3 regions of the Streptosporangium sp. NPDC050148 genome follow, and region 2 is predicted to be linked to each of the others. Evidence: riboswitches for the same ligand, from Rfam matches in the RefSeq annotation. Region 2 holds a riboswitch; each other region holds the start of a gene.

What was found. A riboswitch is a leader RNA that binds a small molecule or an ion and turns the genes downstream of it on or off. The one in region 2 is predicted to bind S-adenosylmethionine.
Region 1: it holds a riboswitch for S-adenosylmethionine, as region 2 does, so the genes downstream of both, ACZ6RT_RS28365 (aminotransferase class V-fold PLP-dependent enzyme) here and ACZ6RT_RS16600 (hypothetical protein) in region 2, are expected to answer to the same signal.
Region 3: it holds a riboswitch for S-adenosylmethionine, as region 2 does, so the genes downstream of both, thrC (threonine synthase) here and ACZ6RT_RS16600 (hypothetical protein) in region 2, are expected to answer to the same signal.

The regions. Positions count from the first base shown of each region.
Region 1 covers NZ_JBVJIA010000029.1:80,240-90,121, reverse strand. Annotated here, with positions in the region: gene panC (pantoate--beta-alanine ligase) at 1-489, opposite strand, end outside; gene ACZ6RT_RS28385 (Rossmann-like and DUF2520 domain-containing protein) at 583-1,473, opposite strand; gene ACZ6RT_RS28380 (SAM-dependent methyltransferase) at 1,792-2,760, shown strand; gene ACZ6RT_RS28375 (cytochrome P450) at 2,814-4,013, opposite strand; gene ACZ6RT_RS28370 (TerC family protein) at 4,190-5,110, opposite strand; SAM riboswitch class IV at 5,309-5,424, shown strand; gene ACZ6RT_RS28365 (aminotransferase class V-fold PLP-dependent enzyme) at 5,479-6,807, shown strand; gene ACZ6RT_RS28360 (NADH-quinone oxidoreductase subunit D) at 6,825-8,021, shown strand; gene ACZ6RT_RS28355 (acyltransferase family protein) at 8,039-9,298, shown strand; gene ACZ6RT_RS28350 (DUF3180 domain-containing protein) at 9,420-9,872, opposite strand; gene folK (2-amino-4-hydroxy-6-hydroxymethyldihydropteridine diphosphokinase) at 9,869-9,882, opposite strand, start outside.
Region 2 covers NZ_JBVJIA010000013.1:22,684-32,565, reverse strand. Annotated here, with positions in the region: gene ACZ6RT_RS16615 (nitric oxide synthase oxygenase) at 1-554, shown strand, start outside; gene ACZ6RT_RS16610 (enoyl-CoA hydratase) at 690-1,463, shown strand; gene ACZ6RT_RS16605 (DUF402 domain-containing protein) at 1,606-2,127, opposite strand; SAM riboswitch class IV at 2,180-2,291, shown strand; gene ACZ6RT_RS16600 (hypothetical protein) at 2,327-3,400, shown strand; gene ACZ6RT_RS16595 (MFS transporter) at 3,503-4,759, opposite strand; gene ACZ6RT_RS16590 (MarR family winged helix-turn-helix transcriptional regulator) at 4,836-5,429, shown strand; gene galK (galactokinase) at 5,591-6,712, opposite strand; tRNA gene ACZ6RT_RS16580 (tRNA-Ile) at 6,874-6,947, shown strand; gene ACZ6RT_RS16575 (serine hydrolase domain-containing protein) at 7,027-8,151, opposite strand; gene ACZ6RT_RS16570 (DUF4097 family beta strand repeat-containing protein) at 8,226-8,915, opposite strand; gene ACZ6RT_RS16565 (SAM-dependent methyltransferase) at 9,591-9,882, opposite strand, start outside.
Region 3 covers NZ_JBVJIA010000017.1:12,148-22,029, reverse strand. Annotated here, with positions in the region: gene ACZ6RT_RS20215 (cold-shock protein) at 1-189, opposite strand, end outside; gene ACZ6RT_RS20210 (MoaD/ThiS family protein) at 619-894, opposite strand; gene thrC (threonine synthase) at 917-2,206, opposite strand; SAM riboswitch class I at 2,221-2,361, opposite strand; gene ACZ6RT_RS20200 (S1 family peptidase) at 2,745-4,364, opposite strand; gene ACZ6RT_RS20195 (RNA polymerase sigma factor) at 4,676-5,233, opposite strand; gene ACZ6RT_RS20190 (alpha,alpha-trehalose-phosphate synthase (UDP-forming)) at 5,466-6,893, shown strand; gene ACZ6RT_RS20185 (MFS transporter) at 6,968-8,245, shown strand; gene otsB (trehalose-phosphatase) at 8,202-8,987, opposite strand; gene ACZ6RT_RS20175 (DUF3263 domain-containing protein) at 9,124-9,426, opposite strand; gene ACZ6RT_RS20170 (SAM hydrolase/SAM-dependent halogenase family protein) at 9,541-9,882, shown strand, end outside.

The DNA.
Region 1 (9,882 bases), on a different contig from region 2:
CCGGCGGATCATCGCGAGCTGCTGGGCGTCCTTCTGCCCGAACACCGCCACGTCCGGCCGGACCAGGTTGAACAGCTTCAGCACCACGGTCAGCACCCCGTCGAGGTGGCCGGGCCGGAACTCCCCCTCGACGATCGACCCCATCGCCCCCGCGGAGACGCCGACCTGCCTGCCGGGCGGGTACATCTCCTCGGCGGAGGGGGCGAAGACGATCCCCACCCCCTCGGCCCTGCAGATCTCCAGGTCGGCCTCGAACGTACGGGGATAGCGGGAGAAGTCCTCGGCGGGACCGAACTGGAGCGGGTTCACGAAGATGCTCACCGCCACCTGGTCCGCCCGCTCGCGCGCCAGCCGGACGAGGGAGCGGTGCCCCTCGTGCAGCGCGCCCATGGTGGGCACGAGCGCCAGCGTGCCCGCGCCGGAGAGGGCGCCCGCGCCGATCCCCAGGGTCTCGCGCGCCTTGACCAGTCCTGCGCGGTCCTCCACCACGATCACTGCGACCTCCGGGGGTGACGCTCCGGCTCCCTGGCCGGAGGGGGGGTGACGTCTGCGAAACGGCCGCTCGCGGGCCTCAGGTCCATGTCAGGTCCACGTGTTGCCGCCCAGCGCGTCCAGCAGGCGCTCGGCGGCCTCGGGCTTGAGCAGCCCGGCCGCCAGGGCCCGGTCGGCGGTGAGCCTGGCCAGCGCCACGTAGGCGTCCGCCGCCTCGGGGGCGGCGAGGATCAGCGCGTCCACGTGCCTGCGGACGGTCCCGGCGTCGCCGCGCACCACCGGCCCGGTCAGCCCGGCGATGCCGAGCCTCAGCACGTTCTCCAGGGCCGCGCCGAGCAGCGGGCCGAGCATCCGGCCCGGCTGCTCCACGCCGATCCGTCCCAGCAGTTCGGAGGACTCCGCGATGAGCGTCACCATGTGGTTGGCCGCCCCGGCCAGGGCCGCGTGGTACAGCGGCCGGTCCTCGTCGGCGATCCAGACCGGCTCGCCCTCCATCTCGATGACCAGGGCCTCGGCCACCGCGCGGAGCGGGTCGGGCGCGGTCACCCCGTAGGAGATGCCGGTCAGGCGGCGCAGGTCGTCGTCGCGGCCGGTGAAGGTCATCACCGGGTGCAGCGCCAGCGGCAGCGCCCCGGCCTTGATCGCCGGGTTCAGCACCGCCAGCCCGTACGCGCCGCTGGTGTGGGCCACCAGCTTGCCCCGCAGGTCGGCGCCGGTGCCCACCAGGCCGGAGACCAGGTCGGGCAGTACGTCGTCGGGGACCGTCAGCAGGACCAGGTCAGCGCCGGCCACCACGTCCTCGGGCCGGACCGGGACGAGCCCGAGCCGCTCGACCGCCCGCTCCCTGGAGGCGTCCGAGACGCCGCTCGCCGCGACGACCCGGTGCCCCGCCCTGACCAGCGCGGCACCGAGCGCCGAACCGACCCTGCCCGCTCCGACCACTCCGACGGCCAGGCGTGCCGGGCGATCGACTGCGTCCATGACGTCCCGTCCTTCGACCATGTGGGGGCTCCGTGCCCGATTGACCAGCGTAACGGGCCGTGCCGTGGTGACCGCCTCAAGGCGCTCGTTCGGTCCCGGCGGCGAGGTTCCCCCACAAGAGTGCCAAACCGGATCTCCGGCGGGGCGCCGGGACCCGCGGAAGGTATCGCGGTGACGGGAACCGGACGACCGGGGACGCGCCGACGCGGCCTCGTCCGCCGCCACGCGGGCCGGTGACAGAATGCGGTCATGTGTTCACTCCAATCGTCGGCACGAGTCGATCTCGTCCCCCCGCCCCGCCGGGTAGCGTCTGAGGACGTGTGGCTCACCTGGCGCGCCGCGATGGAGCATGCGCTCTACGGCGAGAGCGGTTTCTACCTCCGGGAGCGTCCCTCGGGTCACTTCCGTACCTCGGTCGGCGTCTCCCCGGTGTTCGCCGAGGCCGTGCTGCGCGAGCTGGTCGCGGTCGACGAGGCGCTCGGCGGCCCCGAGGCGCTCGACCTGGTCGACATCGGCGCGGGCGAGGGCGTTCTGGCGACCGGCGTGCTCGCCGCGGCCCCGGCCTCGCTGCGGCGGAGGCTGAGGGTGACCGCGGTCGAGCTGGCGCCCCGCCCCCCGGCGCTGCCCGAGGAGATCGTCTGGGCCAGGGCCGCGCCGGACGGGATCTGCGGCCTGGTGATCGCCAACGAGTGGCTGGACAACATCCCGGTCGACATCGTCGAGCAGACGGCCACCGGGCCCCGGCTGGTGCTGGTCAACGTCATCGACGGCGAGGAGCGGCTGGGCGGCAGGCCGGGCGAGGCCGATCTCGCCTGGCTGAACCGCTGGTGGCCGATGCGGGTCACCGGTGAGCGGGCCGAGATCGGCAGGCCGCGCGACCGGGCCTGGGCGTCGGTGATCGTGCGCCTGGCCCGTGGCCGGGCGATCGCGATCGACTACGCCCACTCGGCGGACGACCGGCCGCCCTACGGCACGCTGGCCGGGTACCGCGACGGGTCGACGGTGGCGCCGGTGCCCGACGGGTCCTGCGACATCACCGCCCACGTGGCGCTGGACGCCTGCGCGGCCGCAGGCGAGAGCGCCGGGGCCGTCACCACGGCGCTGACCACGCAGCGCCGGGCGCTGCGCGCGCTCGGCGTCACCGGGCGGCGCCCACCGGCCGAGCAGGCCGGCCGCGACCCGCGCGGCTACCTGCGGGCCCTCGCCAGGTCCTCGGAGGAGGCCGAGCTCATCGCGCCCGGCGGGCTCGGCGGGTTCGGCTGGCTCTCCCAGACCCGCCACGCCTGAGACGGTGAGCACCGGGGCCTTCGAACCCGTCGGCGTACGACCGCGAAGCCGGTTCAGATCCGTACGTCGAGTGAGGTCAGGCCCCGGATGACGTAGCCCGGCCCCCAGGTGGGCTCGGCGACCGGTTCCATCCTCGGTGCCCTGCGCAGCAGCGTGCCGAACGACTCGACCAGCTCGACCCTGGCCAGCGGCGCGCCCAGGCAGAAGTGGATGCCCGCGCCGAAGGAGATGTGCGGGTTGTCGGCCCGGCCCACGTCGAGGCGGCCGGGGTCGGCGAAGACCTCGGGATCGCGGTTGGCGGAGCCGAACAGCAGGGCCACCTCGGCACCCCTGGGGATGTCGACCCCGCCCACCGAGACGTCCTCCAGCACCCAGCGCTCGAACATCTGCAGCGGCGTGTCCCAGCGCATCAGCTCCTCGATCGCGGTGGGCAGCAGCCCCGGATCGGCGCGGAGCCGCTCCAGCTCGGCCGGGTTGCGGAAGAGCGCCCACCAGCCGTTGCCGGTGACGTTGACGGTCGCCTCGTGCCCGGCGTTGAGCAGCAGCACGCAGGTGCCGACCAGCTCCTCCTCGGTGAGCCTGTCGCCCTCGTCGGCCACCAGGGCGAGCGCGCTGATCAGGTCGTCACCGGGGTCGGCCCGCCGGGCGCGGGCCAGGTCGACGAGGTAGGCGGAGAACTCCTCGGCCGCCCGTACGGCCGCGTGCTGGGCCTCGACGGACGGCCGCAGCTCGTACATGCCGCAGATCCGGGCCGACCAGGGCCGGAGCAGGGGCCGGTCCGCCTCGGGCACGCCGAGCATCTCGGCGATCACGGCGACCGGGAGCGGCTCGGCCACCTCGGCGATCAGGTCCCCGCCACCGCGCTCGACGAAGTCGTCGACCAGCCGTCCGGCCATCCGGGCGACCTTGGGCCGGAGCGCCTCGACCATGCGCGGCGTGAACGCCTTCGACACCAGCCGCCTGAGCCGGGTGTGCACGGGCGGCTCGACGTCGAGCATGCCCGCCCTGATCACCCGCCAGAACGGGTCCTGGAACCCGGGGTCGTCCGGCCTGCCGAACTCGGCGTGGGTGGCCACGTGCAGGTAGGAGCGGCCGAGCCTGCGGTCGCGCAGCAGCGCGTTGACGTCGGCGTGCCGGGCGACGAGCCACTGGCCGGTCGGCTCGAAGAAATCGACCGGCCGCTCCCGTCGCAGTTCGTCGTAGGCGTCGTACGGGTGGGCGACGAATTCCGGATTCCAGGGATCAAAGCGCACGTGAGCATCGTAATCCCCCAGCTGGGAGCCGGGCCGGTCCCCCGATCCCGCCGACCCGGTCTCCCCCGGCCCCGCTCACCCGGCCCCGCTCACCCGGCTCGTCCGGTTCCGCTCACCCGGCTCGTCCGGCCGTGCTCACCCGGGCGGCCGCCCACCGGACGGCCGCCCGCCCGGCTTCACGCGGGACGATCCGTCCCGTCCGGTCGCGCGTCGGTCCCGGTCACGCTCCCGGAGCCGGTCCCCGTCCCGGTTCCGGACTGCGCTCCGGACTGCGCTCCGGCCCCCGCCGCGGACTCCGAGTGTCCCCGCGTCCCGGACACGGCAGGCTCGCCCTCCCCCGAGGAGGCGTCCGGCTCGGCCTGGTAGCGGGAGTGCAGCTCGACCGGCTTCTGTGCCGTCTTGCGGCGCATCCGGATGTTCAGCAGCTCCACCAGCAGCGAGAACGCCATCGCGAAGTAGATGTAGCCCTTGGGGATGTGCTGCTCGAAGCCCTCGGCGATCAGCACGACGCCGATCAGCACCAGGAAGGACAGCGCGAGCATCTTGATGCTCGGGTGCTGGTCCACGAAGCGGCTGATCGGACCGGAGGCGAACAGCATCACCAGGACCGCGACGATGACGGCCGCGATCATGACGCCCAGCTCGTCCACCATGCCGACCGCGGTGATCACCGAGTCGAGCGAGAAGACGATGTCGAGGATCATGATCTGGACGATCACGGAGGCGTAGGAGGAGGCCATCCTGCCCCCGCCGTGGCCGGAGTCGCCCTCCAGGCTGCCGTGCATCTCGTGGACGCTCTTGGCCAGCAGGAACAGGCCGCCGAGTATCAGGATCAGATCCCGCCCGGATATCCCCTGCCCGAACACCTCGAAGAACGGCTCGGTGAGTCTCACCACCCACGCGAGCGCCACCAGCAGGGCGAGGCGGCTGAGCAGGGCGACGAGGAGACCCAGCCTGCGCGCCTTGTCCCGCTGCTCGGGAGGGAGCCTGCTCACCAGGATCGAGATGAAGATGATGTTGTCGATCCCCAGCACGATCTCCAGGGCGACAAGGGTGAAGAACCCTATCCATATCTCCGGGTTGGTCACCCAGTCCATTGCTTCCTCCTTTGGGCCCGCGGGGGAACAGAGCCGGCCGGCGGCCAGAACGGTTCTTCGGCTGACTCCCAGGACGACCGGGAGCCTCCAGGAGTTCCTTGCGAGCCCTTCCGTGTCGAAAGTCACCCCAGGTGCCGACTCGCGGCGCGTGTCCGGACTTGCGAAAGGGCGGCGGCCGTCGGTTATAGTTCCCCCGTAGGTCATGAGTGCCAGTGACAAGCCCCGGCTCGCTGGCCGGCAACCCTCGCGTCCGCGGCGGGGTGCCCCGGGTGAGGACCTGGTCCGGCACGAGGTGTGCCGGGCAAGCGCGGGCTTCGGGTGCCTATGTCTCATGGGTCGAGGTCCGATGACCTCGAAGGAGCACCGGCATGTCCACCCTGACGATCTTCGCCTCCACCACCGCTTCCACCACGGACGCCCCCACGGCCCACGCGAGCGCCACCCCGGCGGCTCCGGCCACCGCGACCGGCGGACGGCCGATCCCCGCCGTGCTCGGCTCGGACCTGGAGGTCCCGGTGAAGGGCGGCAGGCTCGTCCGCTACGCCAACCTCGACTACGCCGCCAGCGCCCCCTGTCTGGAGCCGGTCAGCGCCGCCGTCGCCGCCGCGCTCCCGGCCTACTCCAGCGTCCACCGCGGCGCCGGGTACGCGTCCCAGCTGACCACGGCCCGCTACGAGCAGGCCCGGCACACGGTGCGCGCCTTCGTCGGAGCCCGCCCGCACGACTCGGTGATCTTCACCCGCAACACCACCGACGCGACCAACCTGCTGGCCCGGAGTCTGCCCGAGGGGACCACCGCGGTGGTCTTCGACACCGAGCACCACGCCTCGCTGCTGCCCTGGGACCGCGCGGTGCGGCTGCCGGTGCCGGCGTTCCCCGGCGAGGCCGTCCGCGCCGCCGACGAGGCCCTGTCCTCGATCGAGGGCCCGGCGCTGCTGGTGGTGACCGCCGCCTCCAACGTCACCGGCGAGCTCTGGCCGATCGCCGCGCTGGCCCACATCGCGCACCGCTACGGCGCGCGCATCCTGGTCGACGCCGCGCAGCTCGTCCCGCACCGCCGCCTCAACCTGACCGCGCTCGACCTGGACTACGTGGTCTTCTCCGGTCACAAGCTCTACGCCCCCTTCGGCACGGGCGCGCTGGTCGGCCGCTCCGACTGGCTGGCCGACGCCGAGCCGTACCTGCGGGGCGGTGGCGCGGTGAGGGCCGTCACCGACGACGGGGCCGAGTGGCACGACGACCCCGAGGCCCGGCACGAGGCCGGCACCCCGAACGTGCTGGGCGCCGTCGCCCTGGCCGCGGCCTGCGACGCCCTGTCCGCCACCGGCTGGACCCCGCTGATCCGCGAGGAGGAGCGCCTGCTCACCCGGCTGCGCGCGGGCCTGGCCTCGATCCCCGGCGTGCACGAGCTCTCCCTGTGGGGCCCGGACCACCCGCGCGTCGGCATCGTCTCCTTCGTGGTGGACGGCCTCACCGCCCGCGAGGTCGCCGAGACCCTCTCGGGTGACCACGGCATCGGCGTCCGCGACGGCAAGTTCTGCGCCCACCCCTTCGTCCGCCACCTGCTGGGCGCCAAGGACGGCGGCTGCGACGACGTCACCGCCTCGGCGGTACGCGCCTCCATCGGCATCGGCACGACCCAGGAGCACGTGGACCGGCTGATCGGCGCCCTGCGGGATCTTGCCTCGCGCCCGTGACGTGACAGCATGGACCCATGACCGAACCTCGTGCCGAAGGCGCTCCCCGTGAGCTGAGCGTGGGGATGGGGGCGGGGGCCGCCGCCGTGGGCGGCGCGCACGGCAAGGAACTCGCGACCGAGGACATGATCCTCAACATCGGGCCGCAGCACCCCTCCACGCACGGCGTGCTGCGGTTGCGGCTCACCCTGGACGGGGAGCGGATCGGCTCGGCCGAGCCGATCGTGGGCTACATGCACCGGGGCGCGGAGAAGCTGTTCGAGGTGCGCGACTACCGGCAGATCATCGTGCTGGCCAACCGGCACGACTGGCTGTCGGCGTTCGCCAACGAGCTGGGCGTCGTGCTCGCGGTGGAGCGGATGCTCGGCATGGAGGTGCCGGTCAGGGCGGTCTGGACGCGCACGCTGCTGGCCGAGCTCAACCGGGTGCTCAGCCACCTGATGTTCCTCGGCTCCTACCCGCTGGAGCTCGGCGCGATCACGCCGGTCTTCTACGCGTTCCGGGAGCGCGAGACCCTGCAGGCCGTGATGGAGGAGATCTCCGGCGGGCGCATGCACTACATGTTCAACCGGGTCGGGGGCCTCAAGGAGGAGCTGCCCGAGGGGTGGACGGGCCGGGTCTCGACGGCCGTGGCCGACGTGCGCCGGAGACTGCCCGACATCGAGGACCTGATCGCCGGGAACGAGATCTTCCTCGCCCGTACCCGCGGGGTGGGCGTCCTGGACCGAGAGACGATCATGCAGTACGGCGTGAGCGGCCCGATCGCCCGCGCCTCCGGCGTCGACATGGACCTGCGCAGGGACGAGCCCTACCTCGCCTACGGCGAGCTGCCGGTGAAGGTCGTCACCCGCTCGGCCGGGGACTGCCACGCCCGGTTCGAGGTGCTGCTGGAGCAGGTGAAGGTGTCCCTGGAGCTGGCCGACGCCTGCGTCGAGCGGCTCCGCGACCTGCCCCCGGGGCCGATCAACCAGCGCCTGCCCAAGGTGCTCAAGGTCCCCGAGGGCCACACCTACGCGTGGACGGAGAACCCGCTCGGCGTCAACGGCTACTACCTGGTCTCGCGCGGGGAGAAGACGCCGTGGCGGTTGAAGCTCCGCTCGGCCTCCTTCAACAACGTCCAGGTGCTCCGCGAGCTGCTCCCGGGTCATCTGGTGCCCGACATGGTCGCCATCCTGGGCTCGATGTTCTTCGTCGTCGGCGACATCGACAAGTGAGGGACGGCCCGGAACACATGATCGAACCCGCCCGGGACGGGGAGCGGACGAGCTCCCCCTTGGACACCCCCGGCCCTCCCGCGGACGCCCCGGACTCCCCCGGCACCCACGGCTCCCCCGGCACCCCCGGCTCTCCCGCGGACATGCCCGCCGGCACCGCGGGCGCCTCCGGCCCCGCCACCCCGCAGGACCGGCCACCCCTGCGGCGGGACCGGTACGTCGACTGGCTGCGCGCGGTCAGCCTGGTCGTCGTGGTGGTCTGGCACTGGGCGTTCACCATCCTGGAGTGGGGACCGGACGGCCCCTCGCCGACGAGCCCGCTGGGCTTCACCTCGGGCCTGTGGATCCTGACCTGGCTGCTGCAGGTGCTGCCGCTCTTCTTCTACGTGGGCGGGCACGTCCACCTGCTGTCGTGGAACCGCGCCCGCGAGCGCGGGGTCGGCATCGGCGCCTTCGTGTGGCGGCGCATCCGCAGCCTCGCGATCCCGGCACTGGCGCTGGCCGGGACCTGGGCCGTGCTGGGCGTGTTCGTGACGTGGGCGTTCGGCATCGGCTGGATGGACCGCGTGGTGCTGCTCGTCATCAGCCCGCTCTGGTTCATCGGCGTCTACCTCGTGCTGATCGCCCTGCTCCCGGTCGCGCTCTGGCTGCACCGGCGCTACGACGTGCTGGCGCTGATCTGGCTGGCGGGGGCGGCCCTCGTCGTCGACGTGCTGCGGCTGCGCTACGGGTACGAGGCCGCGGGCTGGCTCAACATGATCATCGTCTGGGGGCTGGCCCACCAGGCCGGGTTCTTCTACGACCGGGTGGTGGCGCTGCCCCGACGCTTCGACGCGGCGATCCTGTGGACCGGGCTGTTCTCCCTGTTCGGCCTGGTCTACTCGGGGATCTACCCGGGCTCGATGGTGGGCGTGCCCGGCGACAAGCTCTCCAACATGGCGCCGCCCACGTTCGTCATCGTGGCACTGCTGATCTTCCAGATCGGCCTGGTGGAGGTGGTGAGGCCGTCCATGGAGCGCCTCCTCGCCCGCCCCCGGTGGCAGGGCGTGAACGAGACCGTCAACCGGTTCGCGCTCCCGCTGTTCCTCTTCCACACCACGGGCATGGCGATCTGGGTGGCGCTGACCTGGTGGCTGGCGGGCGGCAGGCCGGCCGCCCTGGTCCGGCCCGACCTGTCCTGGTGGCTGGAGCGGCCCCTGGCCGTCGCCGGGGCGCTGGTGTGCACGCTCCCGGTCATCATGCTCTTCGGGCGCAGATGGGCCGCGAGACGGCACTAGCGGCCCCGTCGTCGCCTCCGCGGCCGGTTCCCGGCACCCGTACCGGGCCCGCCGGGACGCGCCGGCGGTCGCGGGCGGTCGCGGGCGGGGGACCCGGTGCCCCCGTGCCCCGGTGCCCGCGTCAGCGCTCGTCGTCGGAGGGGTCCTTGGGCACCTTGCAGCAGTGCTCCAGGTACAGGGCCGCGCAGACCAGCAGCACGCAGGCCAGCGTCGACCCGCCGGTGATGAAGAAGTCCCGGCGGGGAACCTCCTGGTCCAGCAGCGTGGCCGTGTAGAAGGCGAACCCGGCGAAGATCCCCCCGAAGACCGCCCCGCCGTACGCGGACGCCTTGGCCAGCGCCGCCAGGCGGGCCACGGCCAGGGGCTCGACGGGCTCGGTGCCGGGCCTGCGCCCGATCCTGGCCTTGGTCATCCACCCGCTGTAGAACTCCCCGACCGCCAGCAGCAGCACCGTCGGGATCGCCGTCCACGGCACGGTCGGCAGCTCCGAGTAGAACCGCCTGACGAGCGCCCAGGTGAGGATCGCGAACACGGCGACGAGCCCGGCGAGGACGCCGGGACGGGTGGGCCTCACACGGGCCTGC
Region 2 (9,882 bases):
CCGTCCTGGAGGTCGCGCTCTCGCACCCGGTCCACGCCTGGTTCGAGGAGCTGGGACTGCGCTGGCACGCCGTACCGGTGATCTCGAACATGTGCCTGGAGATCGGCGGGGTCTGCTATCGGGCGGCGCCGTTCAACGGCTGGTACATGGGCACCGAGATCGGCGCCCGCAACCTGGCCGACACCGACCGCTACGACCTGACACCGTTGATCGCCCGGCGCCTGGGCCTGAACACCGGCACCGACCGCTCGCTGTGGCGGGACTACGCCATGGTGGAGCTGAACGCGGCGGTGCTGCACTCCTTCGAGCGGGCCGGGGTGACGATGACCGACCACCACACCGAGTCCCGGCACTTCCTGATGCACCTGGAGCGCGAGGAGAAGGCCGGGAGGGTCTGCCCGGCCGACTGGAGCTGGATCGTTCCGCCGATGTCGGCCTCGGCCACGCCGGTGTTCCACCGCTACTACGAGGACAGGCGGCTGACGCCGAACTTCGTCCACCACCCCGACTCCCTGGAGCGCGGTCTCGGCCGCCCCCGCGGACCGGGAAGCTGATCACCGGCCCGTCCTCCCTCCGGAGCCCCCGCCCCTGCTGACGCCGGGGCGGGAAAAGGTGTAGAACGATATTCTGTAACCTCGGGACGGAGGTTCTGACGCGGGTGCCCCGAGGGCTCCCCGGAGGGAGGCGGAATGCTCGACCTGGTGCTGTCGTCGGTCGAGGGGGGCGTGCTCACCCTGACGTTCAACCGGCCGGACCGGCTGAACGCCTGGACCGACGAGATGGGCAGGCGCTACTTCGACCAGCTGGCCGACGCCGAGAAGGACCCCGAGGTCCGGGTGATCGTCGTCACCGGGGCGGGACGGGGGTTCTGCGCGGGCGCGGACTTCCGGACGCTCACCGCCATCCAGGACGGCTCCTACTCCGGGGAGCCCGACCGGCGTCCCACCACCTTCCCGACCACGATCCGCAAGCCGGTCATCGCCGCCGTCAACGGTGCCTGCGCCGGGCTCGGCATGGTCCACGCCCTGGTCTGCGACCTGGTCTTCACCGCGGACGAGGCCAAGTGGACCACCGCGTTCGCCCGCCGCGGACTGGTCGCCGAGTACGGCCTGTCGTGGATCCTGCCGCGCCTGGCCGGCCAGGCCGCGGCCATGGACCTGCTGCTGTCGGGCCGTACCTTCACCGGGGCCGAGGCCCGCGAGCTGGGGCTGGCCGTCCGGTCGGTGCCCGGGGAGCGCCTGATGGAGGAGACCATGGCCTACGCCCGGGAGCTGGCGACCCACAGCTCACCGGCCTCGATGGCGGTGATCAAGCGGCAGGTCTGGGGCGACTGGCAGCAGAGCCTGGAGTCCTCGGAGTCGGCGGCCGTCCGCCTGATGGCCGAGTCCTTCACCCGCCCGGACTTCGTGGAGGGCGTGGCCAGCTTCGTCGAGCGCCGCGCCCCGGCGTTCCCGCCGCTGTAGACGGGCCCGCGCCGTGGACGGAGCCCTGCCGTGGACGGGCCCGCGCGGTCGTGCGGGTGTTCCACCAGGTCGCACGGGCCCTGGGTCGTACGGGCCCCGGCGGGTCGTGCCGGCCCTGCCGGGTCGTACGGCTCCGGCGGGCTCAGGTGACCAGGGAGAGCCAGTGCGGGGCGGCACCGAAGGGAGGGGTTCCTGCGGTGACGGCCTTCATCAGCCAGGCGGCCGAGTCACGGGCGTTCTGCACCACGTCGGGCGGGTACGCGTACCGGATCCGGTGCTCCTCGAACTCGTCCTCGTCGTCCAGGAAGATCCGCCTGGTGCGGCCCCTGAGCACGTCACGGCGGGTCCGGATCACGTCGAGGTCGAGGTCGATCATGGTGACCTCGCCGTCGCGCCACTCGGGCACCGTGGAGATGTCGCAGTAGATCTCGTGCTTGTTCGGGGCGGCGTTGAAGGCGGCCGTCCACCAGGCGTCGCGGGGGAAGAGCATCACGAAGGGCTGCGGCCAGGCGACGGCGGGGCCGTCCCCCTTGTGGCCGCTGGAGCCGGCCACGCAGCCCGTCCAGACCCCGTGCTCGTCCTCGCCGAGCAGCAGGCCGCGGTGGTGCCAGTGCAGCGATCCGTCGTACTTGCGGTAGACCACGTTCACGATCTCGTAGGACATCCTTCGACAGTAGGGCTTGACAATGATCCATGCATTTCCTACCTTTTAAATAGGTTAAACGCGTCGATGTGAGACCCCGGCCGGCTGACCGGCGCCCCTTCCGTCGCGAGGGGCGCCTCCGGGGAGAACCCGGCGGCACGGTCGGCGTGCCGCGGACGCGGCCCCCGCCGGGCCGCCGAGACGTGTACGGGAGTGCCACATGTCGCAGAGCGCCACACCGGAACCCGACCATCCCGAACCCCTCGCCCTCGACCCGGACGGCGTCCCGGCCGGGGAGCCGGTGATCGTCAAGGGGATGGGGCCGGCCCTGGCCGGCCTGCTGGTGCCGCTCACCTCGGGCAGGGGCGGCCGGTGCGCCCGCGGGTACGACGGGGAGCTGGTCTACCTGCCCGGCGAAGGCGAGCCCCTGCTGCACGTGGGGTCCTCGCGCGGCGTGCCGCACCACCGCGGGTTCGCCCACCCCTTCGGCGGCGCCGAGCCGCCGGTGCCGCGCTTCGTCACCCGCGGCACGCTGGGCACGGGGCCGTGGAACCTCCGCCGCGACCTGTGGCCCCTGGTGGCCAAGGAACTCGCCTTCGCGTACTACCACGAGCTCATCACCGCCCACCCGGAGCGGACGCGGTCGACCTGGGAGGAGTTCGAGGAGGCCTTCGCGGCCGAGGAGTGGAACAGCCCCGCGATGCGCAGGCTCGTCCGCGCCGCCGTCCCCCGGCACCCCGACCGGCTCGACCTCGACCGCCTCGACCGGCCGCTGCACGGCATCCGGTTCGGCGACCGGGCGGGGGTGCGCAGGTGGATGCGCGGCTACCTCGCCGCCGACCTGGAACGGCGCTCCGACCCGGCGCACAGCGCCGACCACGCCATGGTCCTCGCCCTGCTCTCCGTCCGCGCCGTCCTCGCCGAGGCCGGCGTCTCCGACCCCTGGTTCCGGGAGTTCTCCGACCATGTCGCCGGTGGCTCGCCCGCGTCGTACCTGGAGGAACTCCGCGCCCTCGCCGAGGCCGGGGTGGTCGTCTTCCTCGGCGCCGACCTGGTGATCGACCGGTACGAGGGACGCTGGCGGGCACAGAGCCCCACCGCCCCCGGGGCCGTGACCTCCACGGTCCTCGTCGACACCGGACGGCCCGCGTGGTCGCCGGACAGGACGGCGGTCACGGCCTCCGGCGCGGACCCGTGGGCCAGGGCACCGCGCAGGAGACCGGCGCCCAGGACCGAGACGAGGTACTCCAGGATCCTCGCGACGACGCCGGTGTGGGGACGGCACCCCACCTGATCCCGCACGGCACGCCCCGCGGCCCCGGTCTCGCCCGCCACGGTCGCGGGAGCGGTCCCGCCCGTTCTCCGTGCGGGTCCCGCCCGGTCCCGTGCGGCACGGCTACGTCGCGGGGTGACTCGGCACGGCCTCGGGAACGGCGTCCGTGCTCCGGTGGCCGAGCCTGCGGATGTCGGGCAGGAGCAGCACGCCCAGGCAGGAGGCCGCCAGCAGCGCCGCCGCCCCGTACAGGGTGGGGGCGGTCCCCACGGCGGTGGCCAGCGGCCCGGCCAGGGCCATGCCGAGGGGCATCAGCCCGAGGGAGAGCAGCCAGTCGTACGCCGACACCCGGGAGATCGCCTCGGCCGGGATGTGCTCCTGCACCAGGGTCTCCCACATCGGGGCCATCAGCGCCAGACCACCGGTCATCAGCCCGTAGGCCACCGCGACCATCGGCGCGGACATCCCCGCGGCGAGCAGGACGAGCGGCAGCGCGCCGAGCGCCAGCACCAGGTTGGCGACGACCAGGGGCCGCTTCGGCCTCACCCGCAGGGCCAGCAGCGCCCCTGCCAGGGCGCCGATCGTGCCGCCCTGCACGATCGTGCCCCAGGCGAGCTCGCCGCCCAGGGTGGTGACGGCGAGCACCGGCCCGATGGTGATCAGGACGCAGCGGCTCAGGTTCCACATGGAGTGGCCGACCAGGTTGGTCCAGTACCACCGGTGCCGTCGCATCTGCGTCCAGCCCTCGGCGAGCTGCCGCAGGAACGGCTCGTGCGGCGTGGGCGGGATCGGCGCGAGCCGGAGGCGGCCCAGCAGGACCGCGCTGGCCGCGAACGTCAGCGCGTCCAGGAGCAGTGCCCAGCCGGCGCCGACGGTCAGCGCCAGGGCGGTGGCGATCCCCGGGCCGAGCAGGATGGATCCCCGCTGGGCGATCGCCATGAGCGCGTTGGCCCGGGAGAGGTGCTCCGGGGCCACGGTGGCGGGCACCAGGCCGGTCGTGGCGGGCAGGAAGAAGGCGGACCCCGCGCCGGAGAGGGCGGCCAGGATCGCCAGGTGGGCGATGTCGACCGTGCCGGTGACCAGCTCGACGCCCATGGCCGCGTGGGCGAGACCGCGGACCAGGTCCGCGGCCACCATCACGCGGCGGCGCGGCAGCCGGTCGGCCCAGACCCCGCCGGGCAGCATGAGCGTCACCGTGGCGATCGACTGGGCGGCCAGCACGAGGCCCAGGTCGGTGGCCGAACCGGTCGTGGTGACGATCGCCAGCGCGAGCGCCACGGCGGTGATCGAGTCGCCGACGGCCGACAGGCTCTGCCCGGCCCACAGCAGCCGGAAGCGGGCGTCCCGCAGGGGGGACAGGGTGTCTCGCATGGGGGTCATGAGAGAAAAGTACTATGAAAGCAAAATATATGCATTCATAACTTTGGATCGCCGACGGGCGGCGTACCCTGTGGGCATGTCAGAGCCCGACTCCGTCGACCGTCACATCGCGCACTGGTCCCGGGAGCTGTCCGACCTCGACCCACAGATCGAGGGGATGGTCACGCGCATGCAGATGCTCGTGCGGCTGCTCAAGCGGCACAAGGAGGAGTGGCTGGCCGCCGGAGGGCTCAAGCCGTGGGAGTTCCAGATCCTGCACCACCTGGTGGCCACCGGGCCGCCCTACCGGGCGACGCCCTCGACGCTGGCCGAGTGGCTCGACACCCACCCGGCCACGCTGACGAACCGGCTCGACCGGCTGGAGAAGGCCGGGTACGTCGACCGCGCGCACGACCCGGCCGACCGCCGCCGCCTGCTCGTGGGGCTCACCCCGGCCGGCCGGGCCGCCTGGCAGGAGCGCATGGACGAGGGCGACCGGTCGGAACGGGCGTTGTTCGCACCGCTGGACGCGGACGAGCGGGAGCTTCTCGACGGCCTCCTGCGCCGCCTGGTCCGCGCGGCCGAGCAGGAGGGCCCGCCGCTGATGCCCGACTGGCCGGCCGGCCCGAAGGCGCCCGTCCCGCCGGGCCCGTCCTCCGGTCCGGCCTCGGGCGCGACGACCACGCGGTAGGGGCGGCCCTGGACACGGGCACGGCCACGGGCTCGGGCACGGCTGCGGGCTCGGACACGGGTGCGGACGCGGGCCCGGGTACGGACGCGGGCCCGGACATGGACGCGGGCCCGCGCGGAACGCGGGCCCGGGCCGGGACGAGGCGTTCGAGCCGGAGGCGTTCAGGCCAGCCGGCGGGCTCCGGCCGCGGGCACCGCGGGATAGATCTCCGGTGCGGCCCAGCCGCGCTCGGCGTAGGCGCCGGTGACCGACGCGCGTACGGCCTCCACCCGGTCGTCGGCGACCAGCGCGATCGCCGACCCGCCGAACCCGCCACCGGTCATCCGTGACCCCCGGGCCCCGCCCCGGATCGCCGACTCCACGGCCACGTCCAGCTCGGCGCAGGAGACCTCGAACTGGTCGCGCAGCGACAGGTGGGAGGCGTTCAGCAGCGCCCCGATCTCGGTCACCTTCCCGGCTCGCAGCAGCCCGATCACGGCCTCCACCCGGTGGTTCTCGGTCACCACGTGCTGGGTGCGCCTGCGCTCGTCGCCGCTGAGCCGCCCGAGGGCGTCCGCCAGGTCGGTGACGTCGCGGAGCGCGTCGACCCCGAGGTGCGCGGCGGCGTTCTCGCAGTCCCGGCGGCGGTCGGCGTACTCCCCGCCGGCGTGCGAGTGGTGCACGCCGGTGTTGACGATGAGCAGCTGCAGGCCCAGGCTCGCCAGGTCGAACGGGATGTTCCTGGTGCCGAGGCTGCGGCAGTCCAGGAACAGCGCCTGCCCCTCCTCGCCGAGGGCCGAGGCCGCCTGGTCCATGATCCCGCACGGCATCCCCACGAAGTCGTTCTCGGCCTTCTGTGAGGCGAGCGCGATCTCCATCTTGGTCATGCCGAGCCCGTACAGCTCGTTCAGCGCCGTGCCGACCGCGACCTCCAGGGCCGCGCTCGACGACAGGCCCGCCCCCTGCGGGACGTCCCCGTCGATCACCACGTCGGCGCCGCCGACCCGGTGCCCGGCCTCGCGGAGCGCCCAGAACACCCCGGCCACGTAGCGGGCCCAGCCCTGGGCCGCGTCCAGCCGCTCCAGCGTCACCGGCTCGTCCGCCGCCTGCAGCGACCGGAGCCGGACCACCCCGTCCTCGCGGGGCGAGACCGCCGCGTTCACCCCCCACGGCACCGCGAACGGCAGCACGAACCCGTCGTTGTAGTCGGTGTGCTCGCCGATCAGATTGACCCGCCCGGGAGCATGCCACACCCCCGCGGGCTCCACGCCGTACGACTCCCGGAAAGCTCCAACAACGCGCATGATCCAACACTCCTCAACAAGGTTCCCCAGTAGGGTAGCGAGTCCCCTGCCCCTCGGGTCCGCCCGCGGCCTCGCCGAAGGTCACATCTTGAACCCGGCCCGCCGGGCGGCGATGCGAACGGGCCCGACCTTTGGTTGAATGCCGCGTACGGCGTGCGCGAGGGGCGGTAGCTCAGCCGGTTAGAGCAGGGGACTCATAATCCCTGGGTCGCGGGTTCGAGTCCCGCCCGCCCTACCTCTCGTGAGCAGGAAAAGTGTTTCCGGCCTGCTCTTATGCGTCCCTGTTGATAGCTCGTGGATGTGCTCGGCCTCGATCAGCGCGGTGACGCGGCCGGCCCGGTCTTCTCGCCGAAGACCTCTTCGATGAGCCTCTGGGTCGCCTTCTGGAAGGGCTCGCCCAGGGTCATCTCGACGTCCTCGACGTAGTTCAGCGAGGCGGTCAGGGTCGTGGCGCCGTCGGGGGTGCTGTACATCAGTGCCGCGTGGCCGGCCATGCCGCCGTTGTGGGAGATGACGGTGCCGCCCGGTGTGGTCAGCACGAACACTCCCAGGCCGTAGTCCATGCCGGGGGCGCCGGTCGGATAAGGGGTGCACATCTGGGTCAGCAGCGGGGCCGGCAGGAGCTTTCCGCTCACCAGGGCGGAGATGAACGTGTGCAGGTCCCGGGTGGTCGAGATCATGTCACCGCCGCTGGAGATCCAGGAGGGGTTCTGGCGGGTGACGTCGACCGTCCTGTGCTCGCCGTCCTCGGCGTAGCGGTAGTAGCCGTGGGCGTGCGGCCGGGGGAGGTCGGTCTCGGTGGTCGGCACCACGGTGCCCGACAGTCCCAGCGGATCCAGGATCAGCCGCCGCATCTCCTGGGCGACCGAGCGGCCGGTGACCTTCTCGATCAGCAGCCTGGCCAGCACGTAGTTGGTGTTGGAATAGCTCCACCCCGTTCCCGGCTCGAAGCGTGCCGGCTTGGACAGCGCCAGCCGTACCAGCTCCTCGGGCAGGTAGGTCTTGAACCGGTTGTCGACCCATTCCTGGCCCGCGGTCGTGGCGGGGATCCCTGGGACGTAACTTCCGTCGTCGTAGTACTCGCCGGTGAAGTTGAAGATCCCGCTGGTGTGCTGCAGCAGCATCCGCACGGTGATGCGCCGGTCCAGCCCGAACTCGGGCAGGTGGTCGTCGACCGGGTCGTCCAGCTCGATGACGCCCTCGGCCACCAGCTGCAGCACCAGGGTCGCGGTGAAGGTCTTGGTGTTGCTGCCGATCCGGACGTACCCGTCGATCGGCGGCTCGTCGGTTCCGCCCAGCTCGGCCGTGCCGGCGCTGCCGGCCCAGGCGCCGTGCTCGTCGTGTACGCGCATCGTCATCCCGGTGAAACCGGACTCGACGATCTCCTCGATGACCTTTCGCAGCTGCGGGCGGTCCTGGTCGGTGAGGGGGAGGGACATGGTGGTGTGCTCCTTGTGAAGTGGTGCGGGATCGGGGTGGTCACGCCTGGGAGGTGTCCCTGGCACGGGCTGCGCTACAGGCTGCGGGCGGTGATGTCGCCGTGGGAGGTGGTGGCGTGGATGGTCAGGTCGGCGCCGTCGGCACTGCCGGTGCCGCCGGTGCCGGTGTTGGTGAGGGCGTTGTGGATGCGGCCGTAGGTGGTGCCGGCGTCGAGGGTGGCGGAGGCCCCGCGGGTGGCGCCGATGTGGATGTCGCCGGAGTCGGTGCGCAGGGTGAGGGTGCCGCGGGTGGCCTCGGTGATGTGCAGGTCGCCCTTGTGGGTGCTGATCTGGGCGGGGCCGTTCAGGCGGCCGACGGTGAGGTCGCCGGACTGCAGGGTGAGGCGGGCGGCGGTGGTCTCGTCGAGTTTGGCCGAGCCGTGGGCGCTGTCGAAGGTGACCTCGCCGAGTCGTCCGACGCCTCGCAGTTCGGCGCTGGCGGCCGTGGCCTTGATGTGGGAGCCGGCGGGCAGCTGGACGGTGACCTCGACGGCTCCGGAGGCGCCGAGGAGCTGGTTCTTGGCCTGCGGTGCGGTGATGTGCAGGACGCCGTCGTTGTAGGTGATCTCGGTCTGCTGGGCCGCCTTGACGTCGCGGTTCTTGGTGGTGTTGGCGGGCCGGACCTCGACGGCGGTGTCGGTGCGGTCGGCGGCGATGAGGTGGATGCGGCCGGCGGGGATGTCCAGGACGGCGGTCACGGGGGTGGGGGTGTCGAACTTCTGCATGGTGCCGTCCTTCGGTTCGTTGTTTCTGATGAGGGAAACACTACGTTGCATTTCTGGATAAGGCAACGTGTAAGTTGCGTATGAGGCGCAAATATGCAGGTCAAGCTCGTTTAAATGTTGCAATGGTCTTGATTGTAATGCAATGATCCCCATCGGGCTCGTTGCAATGGAATAAGAATGAACGCTATGGTGAGGACACCGCGCACCATGAGGAGGGGCCGCGGTGCCGGGAGGCGGGCTCACCCGTCGAACCGTCGGCGGATCGCGCTGGGACCGGCCGACGGTCTGGTCCGCGCGGAGGTCGCCGGAGGTCTCGACCGTCCGGCCTCGACGAACACGCGTGAGGCGATGCGCGACGGCGGCCCTGCCGCCTGAGCGCCGTAGGACGCGGATCGATCCCGTGATGACGGCGGAAACCTGAAAATGCCCCCGGCCCGGAGGCCGAGGGCATTTCTCGGAGGTGCCGCTCCCGCTGCGGGGTGGCGACGCGAACCGCGCCGGCACCGCGGGCCGGTTCCATGCGGGACGAGCAGGGCTCGTCGGTGGTGCGGAGGGTTGCCGTGCGGTCGTCCTCGGCGGCGTGGAGCGCGGCGTGCCGTATCCCTTCGACCGCACCGGCGACGCCCCGGTGGATCCGGTGGCGTACCGAAGGACCGGCGCTCGGCCGAGGTTCGTCTAGGGCTTGCGGGCCAGGCCGCCGTAGTAGGTGTGGTACAGAAGGGTGTTCTTCACGAAGAAGCTCGGCTCGGCGCGCCACTCGGGGAGCGGGACGAGGCCCGGTTCGACCAGCTCGAAGTCGCCGAAGTACCCCGTGATCTCGTCCGGGGTGCGCCAGCGGCCGGTGCCGAGGTTCTCGTTGAAGAGCTTCTCGGCCGCCGCGGCCTGCTGGGACGACGCCGGGTGCGCCTCACCGGGGTTGCAGAAGTGCGAGATGGCCACAAAGCTGCCGGACACCAGCGGGGCGCGC
Region 3 (9,882 bases), on a different contig from region 2:
GACGGCTTCGGCCTGGGGACCCTTCTGACCCTGGGTGATCTCGAACTCCACCCGCTGGCCCTGCTCCAGTGCCCGGTAGCCGTCCATCATGATCGCGGAGTAATGGACGAACACATCCTTACCACCGTCTACCGCGATGAAGCCGTAGCCCTTGTCCGCGTTGAACCATTTGACGGTGCCCTGCGCCACTTGTGACTCCTCTTACTGGTCTTTAGGACGACGCCCATTCCTCTCGCGAAGTCCTCAATCTCCGGGCGAACTTCGCCACGTCGATCGCCCTCGACCATACCTGTGAGAAGTGGTCGAGCAACAGAGTCAAGCACCAAACTACCCGTTTACGCGAGTTTTCCGTACGAGAACATAGTTTGACTATCACTAGTAGTTAGTTTAAATTTGTACGATCTCTTCATGCGCAAGGAATATGAGTCCGGGTCATAAAAAACGACACCCGCGCGGCCTGAGCCGCGCGGGTGTCGTGGGGAGATGTCGATGGCGAACGGGGCCGGGCCCCGAGCCCACCGGCGGTCCGGACGGGCCCGCAGGGGCCGGCCCGGGGCGGGTCGGGGACGACGTGACGGCGCGGGAGCGCCGGGACCGGGACGCCGGGTGGGCGGCGGCTCAGCCCCCGGCCACCGCCGGGATGATGGAGATCTGCGCGCCCGAGGGCGTGGCCGTGTCCAGGTTCTCGGCGAAGCGGACGTCCTCGTCGCCGACGTAGACATTGACAAAACGGCGAATTTTACCCGTTTCATCAAGGATTCGGGCACCGATCCCCGGGAAGTCCGCGTCCAGCTTCTGCAGAACTTCGCGCAGGGTCTCACCCTCCGCGCTCACCTCGGCGGCACCACCGGTGTACGTCCGGAGAATCGTCGGAATCCGCACAGAAACGCTCATAGTTCGGTACCTTTCACGGTTTTCAGGCGATGGCCGCACGGAATGCGTCAAGGGAGGGCCGGATGACCGCGGTGGGACGCGCCTCGGAGGCCACCGCGTCCAGGGTCTTGAGGCCGTCCCCGGTGTTGAGCACCACGGTCTCCGCGTCGGGGTCGAGCGTGCCCGAGGCGACCAGCTTGCGGAGCACGCCGACGGTGACGCCACCGGCGGTCTCGGCGAAGACGCCCTCGGTCCTGGCCAGCAGCCGGATCGCGTCGACGATCTCGGCGTCGGTCACGTCCTCGACGGCGCCACCGGTACGGCGGGCGATGTCCAGGACGTAGGGGCCGTCGGCCGGGTTGCCGATCGCCAGCGACTTGGCGATGGTGTCCGGCTTGACCGGGCGGATCACGTCGTGACCGGCCTTGTAGGCCGCCGAGACCGGCGAGCACCCCTCGGCCTGGGCGGCGAAGATCTTGTACGGGGTGTCCTCGACGAGCCCGAGCCGGATCAGCTCCTTGAACCCCTTGTCGATCTTCGTGAGCTGGGAGCCCGAGGCCACCGGGACGATGATCTGGTCGGGGATGCGCCAGCCGAGCTGCTCGGCGATCTCGTAGGCCAGCGTCTTGGAGCCCTCGGCGTAGTACGGCCGCAGGTTGACGTTGACGAAGCCCCACTTCTCGCCCAGCTCGTCGCCGATGAGCTCGGAGCAGAAGCGGTTCACGTCGTCGTAGGTGCCCTCGATGCCCACCAGCCTGCCGCCGTACACGGAGGCCATGACGATCTTGGCCTGCTCCAGGTTCGAGGGGATGAACACGCAGGAGTCCAGCCCGGCCCGCGCGGCGGCGGCGGCCACGGCACCGGCCAGGTTGCCGGTGGAGGAGCAGGACAGGGTGTGGAAGCCGAAGGTGCGGGCCGCCTCCACGGCGATGGCCACCACGCGATCCTTGAAGGAGTGCGTGGGGTTGCCCGAGTCGTCCTTCACGTGCAGCGAGCGGATACCGAGCTCGCGAGCCAGGTTCCGGGCGTTGACGAGCTTGGTCCAGCCGGGTGCCATGTTGGGCTTGGAGGCCACGTCGGCCGGGACCGGCAGCAGTGAGCGGTAGCGCCAGATGTTGTCCGGCCCCTCGGCGATCTGCTCCCGGGTCACGCGCCCGAAGTCGTAGGCGATCTCGAGGGGCCCGAAACATTCGATGCACGCGAAGCTCGGGCCGAGGTCGTAGCGGGCACCGCACTCGCGACAGGACAGGGCCACGGCGGGGCCGAAGCTTCCGTCCGCGTCCTGCTGGGCGGGCGAGGTGACGGTGATGTTCTCAGTGGTTGCGAGCGCCATGAAGCGAGGCCTTTCCCTCATCTTCGTCTGCGACCACCCTGGCCACAGACCGGAATTGGCACCTGTCCCGGCCGACCTCGTCAGATCACGAGTCTTGAACCGGGAGGGTTGCCGGGGCTTCGCAGGGCCGGTCCCTCCACCCCTCTGGATGAGCACGTATTCAGTTGTCGACCTGATGCGCAGGTCTCCAGCACTCTACCCCGCCACCCCGCCGTCCCGGCAAGCCGTCTCACCGTATGAGACATGGCGTGTTACCTGCCGGACAGGGACATCGGCGGGGGGTGTGGTCACCGGCCCTGGGGGGGGGGGGGGGGGGGGGGGGGGGGGGGGGGGGGGGGGGGGGGGGGGGGGGGGGGGGGGGGAGGGGATGGCTGCGGGGGGGTACGCCCCCCCCCCCCCCCCCCCCCCCCCCCCCCCCCCCCCCCCCCCCCCCCCCCCCCCCCCCCCCCCCCCCCCCCCCCCCCCCCCCCCCCCCGGGACCGTGCCGGAGGCTTGACGCCCGGCCGGACACCGGACTTCCCGAAGACGGCCGCTCAGGTCAGGGCGCGCTGCGGACCGAGAGCGGGGACGGCGCCCTGAGCCCCACGGTGTAGGCGCCGGAACCGGCCACGCTCGCCACCCGGTAGCGGTAGAAACCGGGCGTCCCGGTGTAGGTGATCTTCTCGTCGGGGCCGGCGCTCCTGGAGGAGGCGACGACCCGCCAGGCGGAGCGGCTCCACTTCTGCAGGTACAGGTCGAAGTCCGCGCCGGCGGGGCCGTCCAGGCACCCGAAGTGGTTCCCGGGGATGCCCGCCCGGTAGTAGACGTTCCTGGGGTGGTAGACGGACCTCCCGGCGGCCAGCGCGCCGGTGTAGGTGGTGGGGTAGCCGGTGCAGGTGCCGGTGGTCGGCGGCGGCGGATTGCCCGCCGTGGTCCTCAGGGCCAGGCCGTAGGCGGTGAGGATCTCGGCGATCGGCTGGAAGTAGGTGACGCCTCCCGAGGCGCAGTCGCCCGAGCCTCCGGAGGTGACGCCCTGGGCCTGGTCGATGGCGATGAACGAGCCGCCCGAGTCGCCGGGCTCGGCGCAGACGCTGGTACGGGTCAGCTCCAGGACGGCGCCCTGGGGGTAGGTGACGCTGGCGTCGCGCTGCTGGACGAGGCCGCAGTACCAGTCGGTGGTGGAGCCCGACCGGCAGACCGAGGCCCCCTCGATGGCGACCCGGGCCCCGGCGACGGGGACGATGCCGCCCTCACCGTTGTCCACACCGGCGACGGCCGTCCAGGCAGCGTTGGTGGCCACCCAGGCGTAGTCGCTGCCCGGGAAGACCGACCCCTGGAAGACCCCCTGGGCCTGGCGGTTGAACCCGAGGGTGGGCGCGCCCTGCCTGCCGCAGTGACCGGCGGTGACGAACCCCTGCTGGTTCCCCTTGAGGACGGAGAAGCCGACCGAGCAGCGGTTGACGGTGTTGATGTAGTAGGCGTTTCCGCCGACCAGGTCGTACAGCGGCAACGGCGCCTCGGTGGAGGGCAGCACGATCACGGCGGTCTGGTCGAGACCGGAGGACTCGATGATGTTCTCGGTCTGGTCCGGCCGCGGGGCCAGCACGACCACCTTGTTCCGCTTGACGTCGATGTAGCGGACGCTGGAGACCAGCGGCTGCGGCGGCAGGGTGGCGTCGAGCTTCGCCTTGATGGCGGACAGCTCCGTCAGCGACGTGGGAACGATCTCGGCCTGCGCGCCCGCGGCCAGGATCTGGGGGATGTCGGTGGCCCTGGTGCTGGCCACCACCAGGGTGTGCGCGGTCTTGGCCCGCAGCCAGGCGCCGCCGAAGCGGTCACCGAGCCTCCTGCTCATCTGCTCGGCGATCGGGATCAGCCGGGCCTCGTTGAGCAGCCGGGTCTCGGCCTCGGCCCGGGTCAGGCCCAGGTCGCGCTGGAGCGCCTCGAGCATGCCCGGTGGCGGCGCCGCGGCCCTCGCGCCCCCGGGAACCGTCACACCCGGCGTCCCGGCCCTGGAAGGCGTTCCCGGTGTCTTCGTCGCGATCGGTACGGCGGGCCCGACCGGCTCGGCCGCCCCGGGCCCGCCCGTCCGGGGGTCGGCGTCCGCCGGAGCGGCGGCCAGGGTGAGCGCGGTGATCGCCAGGACGCATCCGGCGGTGACGGCGTGTCTGCGGGACATGTGGGTCTCTCCTCGACCTCGGCTTCCGGAGCTGAGGGGGGAGATCGCCCCATGTCACCGACGGCCTGATGACGCGGGCACCGGGCCGGGTGACGCGGACGGGGCCACCCTAATCCAGCCGTCACCGGTCAAGGCCGCAGAAGCCGCACGCCACGCGGACGACCCTCGTTGAGGGGCGGGAGGCGACGGGCCGGAGCCGGCCGGTCAGGAGGAGCCGGCCGGAGGCGACCGGCCGGCCCGCAAGGAGCCGGTCGGAAGGAGACGGCCGAAGAAGGGCGGGCCGAAGAGAGGGCGGGCCGGAGAAGGACGGGTCAGAGACCGTAGGCCTCGCCCAGGGCCCCCTGGACGTACTTGCGGGCCTGGTGGATCCGCGACTTGGCGGTGCCCAGCGGGATGCCGAGCTGCTCGGCCACCTCGTTGTAGTCGAGCTGGCAGATGTCACGCAGCACCAGAGCCTGCGCCAGGTCGGGCTTCTCGGCCTCCAGCGCCTCCATCGCGTCGAGCAGGTCGAGCCGGGATCCGGCGATCACGCTCACCCGGGCGACGTCCGGCTTCTGCAGGGGGAGCTCGTCCGAGCTCTGCTCGGCGGCGCGGCGCTTCAGCGATCGGTAGGTGGTCCTGGCGCAGTTGGCGGTCACGATGTGCAGCCAGGTGCTGAACCGGGCGCGACCCTCGAAGCGGCCGATGTTGCGGGCCACCGCCAGCAGGGTGTCCTGGCAGGCCTCCTCGGCGTCCTGGCGGTAGGGGAGGATGCGGCCGCAGTGCCGCAGCACGGCGGGCTCGATGCGCTTCAGCAGCTCGCCGAGCGCGCGGTGGTCACCGAGGGCGGCCTGCCGGGCCAGTTCCTCGGTCGTCTCGTCCAGCGCCATCACGGGCCCCCATCAGCGGTCACGGTCGCTGGACATCCTACGGTCGTAGATGACAGACGTTCACCGTCGATCGCGCCATAAAAGCGGGTAAAACCCATGAACACAAACCGACCGGCTGACAAGAGCTGACACAATCCGACGAACGCCATTCCTCCCTCTCCGGAAGAGGAGGCGTCCCGGGAAGGTGCCGGTTAACCTTCAGGACAGGCGTGTCCCTAGCCAGTGAAGGGATCTGATGAAAGCGATCCTGGTGGCCTCCAACCGGGGCCCCGTCTCCTTCACCCTCTCCGAGGACGGCTCCCTGTCCATGCGCAGGGGAGGAGGCGGCCTGGTGTCGGGGCTGTCGGCGGTCGCCAGGGACATGGGCGCCCTGTGGGTCTGCGCGGCACTGTCCGACGGCGACCGGGGCGCGGTGCGGCTGGCGCCCGGCGGCCGGCTCGACCAGGCGGGCTACGACACCGGGGCGCTGCGGATGCTCGACATCCCCCCGACGACCTTCCACCGCGCCTACAACGCGGTGGCCAACTCCACCCTCTGGTTCGTCCACCACCTCCTCTACGACACCCCCAACATGCCGCACTTCGACGCCAGGTTCCGCCGGGAGTGGGAGTCGTACCAGGCCTACAACGAGGCGTTCGCCATGGCGCTGGCCGAGGAGGCCCCGCACGAGGCGCGGGTGATGGTGCAGGACTACCACCTCAGCCTGGTCCCGGCCATGCTCCGGGGCGAGCGGCCCGACCTGCGGGTGGCGCACTTCTCGCACACCCCCTGGGCCCCGCCGGAGTACTTCGCCCTGCTGCCCGACGACGTGGCGGCCGAGCTGCTAGAGGGCATCCTGGGCTCCGACCACGCGGGCTTCCTGACCGAGCGCTGGGGCACCGCGTTCATGGACTGCTGCCGGACCGTGCTCGGCGCCTCGGTCGACCCCGGCGCCCGTACGGTGACCCACGCGGGCAGGACCACCCGGGTCGGCACGCACAGCCTGGGCGTGGACGGCAAGGCGCTGTGGGCGCGGGCCGGGGAGCCCGACGTGGAGTCGCACATGGCCGCGCTCCGCGCCCAGGTGGGCGACCGCAGGCTGATCGTGCGGATCGACCGGACCGAGCTGTCGAAGAACATCGTCAGGGGCCTGGTCGCCTACCGGGAGTTCCTGGCGGCCCATCCGGAGTGGCACGGCCGGGTCACCCACCTGGCCTTCGCCTACCCCTCCCGGCACGACCTGCCCGAGTACCGCGAGTACACCGCGGCGGTGCAGCGCTGCGCCAAGGAGATCGAGGACGAGTACGCCACCGAGGACTGGGACCCGCTGATCCTCAACGTCGACGACGACTACCCGCGGTCGCTGGCCGCCTACCGGCTGGCCGACGTGCTGCTGGTCAACCCGATCCGGGACGGGATGAACCTGGTCGCCAAGGAGGGGCCGATCCTGTCGCCGGGCAGCGCGCTGGTGCTCTCGCGGGAGGCGGGCGCCGCCGCCGAGCTGGGCGAGCACGCCCTCACGGTCAATCCCTACGACGTCTCGGCCACGGCCGCCGCGCTGCACGAGGGCCTGACCATGCCCGAGGGCGAACGCTCCCGCAGGGGCGGCCTGCTGGCCGCGGCGGCGACCGCCCTCCCCCCGCACCGGTGGTTCGCCGAGCAGCTCGACGCCCTCGCCTGAGCGCGGAGTTTCAGACCTCTATGAGATAGTTTCCGAGGCCGTTTCAGTTTTTTCGACGTCCGGGGGAGATCAGGGTGATCGTGACCGCGCCCGTCCGGCTGGTCCGCGACCGCCCGACCTGGCTGGTCTACCTCCAGCTCGGCGTCTTCGCCACCTACCTGTACGGCCTCAGCGCCGCGCTCCCGCTGCTGCGGATCGACCAGGGCCTCTCCCAGGCGGTCGCCGGGCTGCACGGCACCTCGATGGCGGTCGGCGGCATCCTCACCGGCCTCGCGCTCCCCCGGCTGACCGCCCGGATCGGCCGCCGGGCCGTGATCTGGACCGGGATGGCCGGGATGAGCGCCGGAACGTTCCTGGTGGCGGCGGCCCCCACCGTCCTGCCCGCCACCCTGCTCGGCTACGGCGTCGCCAGCGGGATGGCCTCGCTCACCATGTACACGGGCATGGCGTCGCTCGACGACCGCCACGGCCCGGCGGGCCCGGCGGCGATCAGCGAGGCCAACGCGGTCTGCGTGATCGTCGGCATCGGGGTGCCGTTCGTGGTCAGCGTCGCGGCGCAGAGCACGCTGGGCTGGCGGGCGGCGCTGGTGGTGCCCACCGTGCTGACCGTGCTGCTCGCACTGTTCATGGGGCGCGTCCGCGTCCCCGAGCGCCCGGCCGCGGCCGAGACGGGGCCCGTCTCGGCCGGGATGGACGCCGCGCCCGGAGTGGACGCCTCGCCCGGGGTGGACGCCTCGCCCGGGGACGGCGCCCGCCTGGGACGGCGCTTCCGTCTGGCCGGGATCGTGCTGTTCTGCTGCGTCGCCGCGGAGTTCTGCTTCAACCTGTGGGCGGCCAAGCTGTTCTCCGACCGGACCGGCCTGTCTCCGGCGGTGGCCGCGACCGCGGTCGCGGCGTTCACCGCCGGGATGGCGGCCGGGCGGCTGGCGGGGGCGTGGCTGGCCCTGCGGATCGCGCCGACGGTCCTGTTCATCGGGGCGCTGCTGGTCGCGGCCACCGGCTGGGGGGTCTTCTGGCTGAGCACGGAACCCGCGTTCTCGTACGCGGGGCTGGCGCTCTCCGGACTGGGCGTCGCGCTGCACTTCCCGATGGCGCTCTCCCGGCTGCTGGCCGTCTCCGGGGGACGGCGGAACCAGGCGACCGCGATCGCCTCGATCATCACGAGCGTCGCCCTCGGAGTGGGCCCGTTCGTGCTGGGCGCGCTGGCCGACGGGTTCGGCACCCGGACGGCGTTCCTCCTGGTGCCGGCGCTGATCGGGGCGGCCCTGGCCGGGCTGCTGATCGGCACCGCCGGGGACGCGCCCGCCCTCAGCCGGTCGTCTCCTTCTCGATCGCGTCGGCGATCGAGCTGAGGAGCTCCAGCACCCCCGTGGGCCCGTCCACCACCAGGTCGGCCTCGACCTCGATCTCGGGCGACCCGCTGAACACCGTCACCCCCGGCAGCCCCGAGCCGCGCACGGCCGCGAACGCCGGCAGGTCGCCCAGGTCGTCCCCGGCGAACAGCACCGACCGGGCGGCCCGCTCGCGCAGGAAGGCGTCCAGCGCCACCCCCTTGTCGATCCCCGGCGGGCGCAGCTCCAGCACGAGCTTGCCGGGCTCCACGGTCAGCCCGGCCGAGGCGGCCAGCGTGGCCACCGGCCCGGCCAGCGCCTCCAGAGTGGCCCACGGGTCGGCGGCCTGACGGGTGTGCACGGCGACCGCCCGTTCCTTGTCCTCGATCCTGACCCCGTCCAGGCCCGCGACCAGGGTGAGCAGCCCGGCCCTGGCCTCGTCCAGGCCCGGGTGCACGGGCGGCGCGGCCAGCGCGCCCGCCTCCCAGCGTTCGAGGCCGTAGTGACCGAGCACCACCAGGCCGGGCACCGCGGCCAGGGAGCCGTACTCGACCGCGACGGCGGCCGGCCGGCCGGTCACGATCACCAGGGAGCCGATGAGGCCGCCGAGCCTGGTCAGCACCTCGGCCCCGCCGGGGGCGATCCTGGCCGCGGCCGGGTCGGGGACGATCGGGGAGAGCGTGCCGTCGAAGTCGAGCCCGATCACCGCCCCCGCGGGGTCGGCGACGATCGCCTTCAGTCCGTCGGTGGTGTTCGCCCTCATGCCCGCCTCAGCCCGTCGAGTGTCTTCGCCGTCATGTCGTGTCCTCGCCGTCATGCCGCCCGGCTCCGGTCCGTCCGCGCGGCGCCCACCGGGAGACCCCGGCGCGGGCGCCCGCCCGAGCGGTCGTACCCCACCATCAGGGGCGCAAGCCCCTCTTTCGGGCGGCGCGTTCCTGGCGGCGGGTCTCGCGGAGCCGACGCAGGCGTTTGACCAGCATCGGATCGTGGGCGAGCGCCGCCGGCAGCTCGATGATCTCGCTGAGCAGCTGGTAGTAGCGCGTCGCGGAGAGGTCGAAGACCTGGCGGATCTCCTGCTCCTTGGCGCCCGCGTGACGCCACCATCGCCGTTCGAAGGCGAGCAGTTCCCGCTCCTGTTCGGTGAGCGCCCGCGACGGAGGCTCGGCTGCGGCGCCGTCGCCGGGGGTCGGCGCGGGATCCATTGCTTCCTCCTCGGCCGGACGGGCGGGGATCGCACCGCGTGCGCGACCAGAAGTCAGGATAGTCCGGAATTTCGCGCTGTTCATGACGGATGTGGAGACGTACAGTCACCAGGTGTGACCTCTGTCATCAGCCTTCTCACCGACTACGGCCTGGAGGACGGCTACATCGCCGCCTGTCACGGCGTGATCGTCGGAATCTCGCCGGAGTCGCGGATCATCGACGTGTGCCATCTGGTGCCGCCGGGTGACGTACGGCGCGGGGCGGCGATCCTGGCCCAGACGATCGCCTACCTCCCGCCGGGCGTGCACGTCGCCGTGGTGGACCCGGGTGTCGGCGGAGCGCGCAGGGCCGTGGCGGTCGAGGCCGGGGAGCACGTGTTCCTGGGGCCCGACAACGGGCTGCTGTCGTGGGCGATCAACGCGAGCGGGGGCGCGCGGGCCGCCTACGAGCTGTCC